Regions from separate parts of the Humibacter ginsengiterrae genome, predicted to be linked through region 2. Evidence: riboswitches for the same ligand, from Rfam matches in the RefSeq annotation. Region 2 holds a riboswitch; the other holds the start of a gene.
What was found. Region 2 has a riboswitch for thiamine pyrophosphate ahead of ACYVII_RS01575 (ECF transporter S component). Riboswitches for the same ligand answer to the same signal wherever they lie in the genome.
Positions count from the first base shown of each region.

Region 1: it holds a riboswitch for thiamine pyrophosphate, as region 2 does, so the genes downstream of both, thiC (phosphomethylpyrimidine synthase ThiC) here and ACYVII_RS01575 (ECF transporter S component) in region 2, are expected to answer to the same signal.

Region 1 covers NZ_BAAGWY010000017.1:11,247-14,836, forward strand. The annotation lists gene thiE (thiamine phosphate synthase) at 1-30, shown strand, start outside; gene thiC (phosphomethylpyrimidine synthase ThiC) at 87-1,808, opposite strand; TPP riboswitch at 1,805-1,911, opposite strand; gene ACYVII_RS16635 (glycoside hydrolase family 13 protein) at 2,060-3,590, shown strand, end outside.
Region 2 covers NZ_BAAGWY010000001.1:308,666-312,255, reverse strand. The annotation lists gene dinB (DNA polymerase IV) at 1-752, shown strand, start outside; gene ACYVII_RS01585 (hypothetical protein) at 763-1,104, shown strand; gene ACYVII_RS01580 (hypothetical protein) at 1,159-1,368, opposite strand; TPP riboswitch at 1,505-1,615, shown strand; gene ACYVII_RS01575 (ECF transporter S component) at 1,676-2,296, shown strand; gene ACYVII_RS01570 (ABC transporter ATP-binding protein) at 2,293-3,590, shown strand, end outside.

The DNA.
Region 1 (3,590 bases), on a different contig from region 2:
CTTCTGGAAGACCCCGCGCATCCTCAGTGAACCGGCCGTCCGGACGTCGCCGAACGGCCTCGTGATCAGGGCGGACATCACGACGGTTACGGGCGGCCGACGCCGGGCTCGGGAAGGTAGACCCGTCCGCCCGACGCGCGGAAGAGGGCGGATCGTTCGTTCATGCCCGCGATCACCTGCTGCTCGGAGAGTCCGCCGAACTCGTCCCGGATGTCTTGAGAGATGCGCATCGAGCAGAACTTCGGCCCGCACATCGAGCAGAAGTGCGCGGTCTTGGCCGGCTCCGCGGGCAGGGTCTCGTCGTGGAACTCCTCCGCGGTGACCGGGTCGAGGGAGAGCGCGAACTGGTCGCGCCACCGGAACTCGAATCGCGCTCTCGAAAGCGCGTCGTCCCGCTCGTGGGCGCCCGGATGCCCTTTCGCCAGGTCGGCGGCGTGCGCGGCGATCTTGTAGGTGATGACACCCGTCTTCACGTCATCCTTGTTCGGAAGACCGAGGTGCTCCTTCGGCGTGACGTAGCAGAGCATCGCGGTGCCGTAACGGGCTATCTCGGTCGCACCGATCGCCGAGGTGATGTGGTCGTAGCCAGGCGCGATATCGGTGACCAGCGGTCCGAGGGTGTAGAACGGGGCACCGTCGCAGAGCTCCTGCTGACGCTCGACGTTCTCCCGCACGAGGTGGAACGGAACGTGCCCGGGGCCCTCCACCATGACCTGCACGTCGAACTCCCACGCCCGCCTGGTCAGCTCGGCCAGCGTGTCGAGCTCGGCGAACTGGGCGGCGTCGTTCGCGTCGGCGATGGAACCCGGCCGCAGCCCATCGCCGAGCGAGAACGCGACATCGTAGCGAGCGAAGATCTCGCACAGCTCGTCGAAGTGGGTGTAGAGGAAGTTCTCCTCGTGGTGCGCAAGGCACCATCCCGCCATGATCGATCCGCCGCGGGAGACGATCCCGGTGACCCTTTCGGCAGTGAGTGGAACATAGCGCAGGAGCACTCCGGCGTGCACGGTCATGTAGTCGACACCCTGCTCGCACTGCTCGATGACGGTGTCGCGGTAGAGCTCCCATGTCAACGCGTTCGCGTCGCCGCCCACCTTCTCCAGCGCTTGGTAGATCGGAACGGTGCCGATCGGAACTGGTGAGTTGCGGATGATCCACTCTCGGGTGGTGTGGATGTCGTCCCCGGTCGACAGGTCCATCACGGTGTCGGCACCCCAGGTGGCCGCCCACTGCAGCTTGTCGACCTCCTCGGCGATGGAGCTGGTCACCGCCGAGTTGCCGATGTTGGCGTTCACCTTCACCAGGAACGCCTTGCCGATGATCATCGGCTCGGATTCCGGATGATTGATGTTGCTGGGGATGATCGCCCGCCCCGCGGCGAGTTCCGCGCGGACGAGCTCGACATCGCAGTTCTCCCGCAAAGCGACGAAGCGCATCTCCGGGGTGATCACGCCGCGCCGGGCGTAGTGCATCTGCGTCACCGTGCGGCCGTCCAGGGCCCGGCGCGGCACCGGCTTGGCGCCCTTCCACTCGGCGGAGGCCGCACCTCGGCGCTGCGCGGCCCTGCCATCGTCGTTCAGGTCGCGGCCGCGGCCTTCGTACGTTTCTGTGTCGCCGCGCGCTGCAATCCATTCCTCACGGAACGGCGCGAGCCCGAGCACCGGGTCGCTGCCGGGCCCGGCCGTTCGGTAGGCCACGAACGACTCGTCCGACGTCGTGCCCAGCGAGATCGAGGTGACCGGAACACGGATGCCGTGTTCGTCGTCGCGCAGATAGGCGAGCGTGTGCGATGGGTGGATCGAATCCATGGAGGAGCCCTACTTCCTTCGCCGGCATTGTCCGGACAGGTTCTACGGTCGAAGCTGCGGCAGCTTCCTCTCAGCCCTTGCAAGGGCTCCCGTGTAGATCGCCATCACCCTATCAACGTTCCGGCCGAAGGGCAGCCGCCGGTCATCAGGCACGTGCGAGAGCATGGATGGACACGCATGCAACGACTCGAATCAAGGACGTATCAGTGGTGAATACAACGGTGAACACGGCCCCTTCGACGGAGGAAGCCATGTCGGAGGCACCGCACGAAGCGACCGGCCCGCAGAGCGACACCGCAGCGACGCCGACCAGCACCGGCAACGAGTGGTGGCGCACAGCGGTGATCTATCAGGTGTATCCGCGGTCGTTCGCGGACAGCAACGGCGACGGCTTCGGCGACCTGCCCGGTATCACCGCTCACCTGCCCGCTCTGCAAGACCTCGGTGTCGACGCGGTCTGGCTCTCCCCGTTCATGACGTCGCCGCAGCGCGACGCCGGCTACGACGTCGCCGACTACTGCGACGTGGACCCGCTGTTCGGCACGCTCGACGACTTCGACCGGATGCTCGCGGCCGCCCACGACCTCGGGCTACGCGTCATCGTCGACCTGGTGCCGAACCACACGTCGTCCGATCACCGCTGGTTCCAAGAGGCGCTGGCATCCGCTCCGGGCAGCGAGGCGAGGAGCCACTACTGGTTCCTCGACGGCAAGGGTGAGAACGGCGAGCTTCCGCCGAACAACTGGGAGTCGGTCTTCGGGGGCCCCGCCTGGAGCCGCACGACGAACCCGGACGGCACCCCTGGACAGTGGTACCTGCACCTGTTCGACTCGTCGCAGCCCGACCTCAACTGGGAGAGCCCCTGGGTGTGGGAGCAGTTCCGCGGCATCCTGCGGTTCTGGCTCGATCGCGGAGTGGACGGATTCCGCATCGACGTCGCGCACGGCATGGTCAAGGCGAAGGGCCTGCCGGACTACACGCCCGAGCAGCGCGGCGGCTCGATGAGCGGCGCCAGCGTGACGCTCGAGCCCGACATCAGCGATGAGGAGCCCGGCTCGCCGATGTGGGCGCAGGAAGGCGGCCACGCCATCTTCCGCGACTGGCACAACGTGCTGGCGGAGTACGACGGCGACCGAGCGCTGTGCGGAGAGGCGTGGGTGAGCCCGCCCGCCAAGCTCGCCAGGTACGTGCGCTCCGACGAGATGCAGCAGACGTTCAACTTCACCTACCTCGAGACGCCGTGGCATCCGGATGCTCTGCGTGCAGTCATCGAGGAATCGCTCGACGCGTTCAACGGTGTCGGCGCCCCGAGCACGTGGGTGCTCTCGAACCACGACGTGATCCGGCATCCGACCCGTTTCGGACTCGCGGATGAGAGCCCGCAGGGCCACGGGATCGGGCCGAAGACGCCGTACCGCCCGAACAAGGCGCTGGGGCTGCGGCGAGCCCGCGCCGCGACCACGGTGATGCTCGCGCTGCCAGGCTCGGCCTACCTTTATCAGGGCGAGGAGCTGGGGCTCCCCGAGGTGATCGATCTGCCCGACTCCGCACGACAAGATCCGACCTGGTTCCGCACGCACGGCGAACGCTACGGCCGCGACGGATGCCGCGTCCCGATCCCGTGGACGGCGTCCGGTCCCTCGTACGGGTTCAGCGACAGCGGGAAGAGCTGGCTGCCGCAGCCGGCCGAGTGGGCGACGATGGCGCGGGACGCGGAGAGCGACGAGCCCGACTCGACGCTCTCGCTCTACAAACTGCTGCTCGCCGAACGAGAGGAACGCT
Region 2 (3,590 bases):
AACCGGACGGGATGCTCGTGATTCCCGTGGCCGAGACGCTCACGTTCCTGTATCCGCTTCCGATCGGTGCCCTGTGGGGTGTCGGACCGGCTACCCAGGAGACCCTGCATCGCTACGGACTCCGAACTGTCGGCGACGTCGCGTCGACGCCGCTCGACGTGTTGCGCCGGTGGGTGGGGGATGCGTCGGGCGTGAGGCTGCACGAGCTCGCGAACGGCGTCGATCCCCGAGGCGTTGAACCAGTGTCGCGGGAGAAGAGCATCGGACACGAGCAGACGTTCGAGTACGACGTGACGGATGCCTCGGTGCTCCGGCGCGAGCTGCTCCGGCTCTCCGGACAGGTCGCCGCACGGCTGCGCGCGCACCGTCTCACGTCGAGAACCGTGGCGCTGAAACTGCGCTATGCCGACTTCCGCACGATCTCCCGGTCCCGCACCCTGCCCGAGCCCACCAACGTCGGTCGTCGCCTCTACGAGGAGGCTGCATCGCTTTTGGATGCCGTGCTGCAGTCGGGCGACGCCATCCGGCTTCTGGGCGTGCGAGCGGAGCAACTGCTCCCGGACGGATCGAGCGCGCCGGTTCTCTGGGATCCCGACGAGGACTGGCGCGACGCGGAGAACGCGATCGACCGTGTGGCGGCGCGGTTCGGCGCGGGGGCGGTCACCTCAGCGGCACTGGTGGGTAACGGGCCGCGCCGCGTAGGCGACACCGGCAACGCGAAGGTGCTGCGCGAGCGCGAGCAACCCGGGTAGCGTGAGCCGCATGGCTGACTTCGTGCTCAAGCTCGCCGACTCCGTCAAGTCCACCGCAGGGGTTCGCACCGTGTACGGCGACCCGGTCAAACTCGACGACGTGACCGTCATCCCGGTGGCGCTCGCCTGGTTCGGGTTCGGCGGGGGAGAGGGAACCCAGGAACCGGCGTCGGGATCCGGAGGGGGCGGCGGGGGCGCGAGTGTTCCGATCGGCGCCTACATCAAAGACAAGACGGGTGTGCGGTTCGAGCCGAACCCGATCGCACTCCTGGCGGTGGCGATCCCGTTCGCCTGGGTCGCCACGCGTGGTGTCGCGCTGATCTTCCGCGCGTTGCGTCGCCGGCGTCGCTGAACCGCTCGGCCGACGGGGCGATCGCGTCGCGCAATGTGCCGGTGATCCGGCACGTCACTCGGTGGTCGTGCGCCCTTCGGCTTCTTCGAGTTCGCGCGCGCGACGTGCTGCGGAGTCCCGGGCGGCCCGTGCCGCGGCGAGCCGTGCCGCTTCGGCTCTGCGTTCGGCGACGATGCGCTCGAACTTGCGCATCCGCATGACATAGAGGCGCAGCAGGATGACGAACGCCAGCCCCACGGCGAGGAGCACCCACATGATGACCATGGCTGCCTCCTCGGTGCTGGCCCGCGAACCGGCGCGGGCGCGAGGTCCACATTACGCGCCTGTTTCCTGGGTCTTCGCCTGGGAATCCGTCGTCACCTGTGAGCCGTCCTCAGAACCGCACCACCGACTATAATCGTCACTCGAACACGGGAGTCCGGTGAGCCGGGCTGAGAGGAAGGTACTCCAACCTTCGACCGTCGAACCTGATCTGGGTCATGCCAGCGCAGGGAGCTACGTCTCTCGGGCGCTCCGCACGTGCGGGGCATCCACCCGTGCCCACGTTTGAGCGAACGAAAGGGCACGAATCGTGCACGCAACCATCGCAACCACCCCAGGGCGCACCCGCAGAGTTCTCCGCTGGCGCGTCGTCGACATCGTCGTCGCCGCAGTCCTCGCGGTCGTCGCCGGACTGGTTTTCTGGGTGTGGGATCAGGCATCCAACCCCGTCGGCGCACCGATCACGGCGGCGCTTCCCGGCCTCCAGGGCATCATCAACGGTCCTTGGCTGTTCGCCGGCGTGCTCGGCGGACTCGTCGTTCGCAAGCCCGGTGCCGCGCTGTTCACCGAGCTCGTGGCGGCGACCGTCTCGGCACTGATCGGCACGCAGTGGGGCCCCCTCACGCTCCTCTCCGGGCTGGTGCAGGGCGCCGGCGCCGAACTCGTCTTCCTGATCGTGCTGTACGCGCGATGGAACTGGGTCGTGGCTCTCATCGCCGGTGCGGGAGCGGGGGTCGGGGAGTCGGTGCTCGACCTGCTGGTCTGGTATCCCGGGGCCAAGGCGTCGTTCGCGGTCGTCTATGCAGCGGGCACGATTCTCTCCGGCGCGGTCATCGGCGGCCTCGGTTCCTGGGCGATCGTGAAGGGGCTTGCCAAGACCGGGGCCCTGAGCAGATTCGGCGCCGGCCGTGAGGTGACGGAGCGGGTGTGAGCCGCTCCCGCGGGGCCGTGGACGGAAGCCCGGCCGCCATTCATGCGGCCGGGTGGGGCTGGCGGCATGCCGGGCGTGCTGCCTGGGCCGTGCGTCACCTCGACCTGCACGTGGCGCCGGGGGAGCGCATCCTCCTTCTCGGAGGGTCGGGATCGGGCAAGAGCACTCTGCTGGCCGGTATCGCAGGAGTGCTCGGTGGTGACGACGACGGAGAAGCAGAAGGACGGCTGCTCGTCGACGGCGCGGAACCCGCAGCGGTGCGAGGTAGAGCGGGGCTGCTGCTGCAGGATCCCGAGTCCCAGACAGTGCTCGCCCGCGCGGGCGACGACGTGGCGTTCGCGTGCGAGAACATCGGAGTGCCCCCTGCCGAGATCTGGCCCCGGGTACATGCAGCTCTGGATGCCGTCGGACTCGATATCGACCTGCGGCATCCGACATCGGCGCTGAGCGGAGGACAGAAGCAGCGCCTCGCGCTGGCCGGCCTGCTCGCGATGCGGCCCGGCGCGTTGCTGCTGGACGAACCGACTGCGAATCTCGACCCGGATGGCGTGGTCGAGGTTCGGGACGCCGTCCGCTCGGCGCTCGAGGCCAGCGGTGCCACGCTCGTCGTCGTGGAGCACCGGGTCGACATCTGGCTCGACCTGGTCGACCGAGTCGTCGTGCTCGACGGCCGAGGAGGGCTCCTCGCCGACGGCCGCCCGGACGACGTCTTCGAGAGGAGTCGTACCGAGCTCACCGAGGCGGGGGTGTGGCTGCCCCGGGAACACAGGCCGCCTCGCTGGGAGGCCATACGGCGACCAGGAACGCCGGGCGGCGTTCTGCTGACCGGCGACGACCTCACCGTCGGCAGACCACGAGGTCCGCGAATTCATGTCGGTGATGTCGCGGCGCAGGAGGGCTCCGCTCTCGCGTTGACCGGACCGAACGGCGCCGGTAAGAGCACGCTCGCCCTCACGCTCGGCGGGCTCCTCCCACCGATCGACGGAGGCGTCACGGCGTCGGATGAGTTGCGGAACGGACTGACGGCATCGCCGTTCAGCTGGAAGTCGTCCGCCTTGGTCACCAGGATCGGATCGGTGTTCCAGAACCCCGAGCACCAGTTCGTCGCCGTCACAGTGCGGGACGAGCTCACCATCGGACCGCGAGCAGCGGGCATCCGTGGCCCCGAGGCGGACCGCATCATCGACGACGTGATGGTCCGCCTTCGACTGGATGCCCTCGCCCGTGCCAACCCGTTCACGCTCTCCGGCGGCCAGAAGCGCCGTCTGTCGGTCGCCACCGCGATCGTCACGGC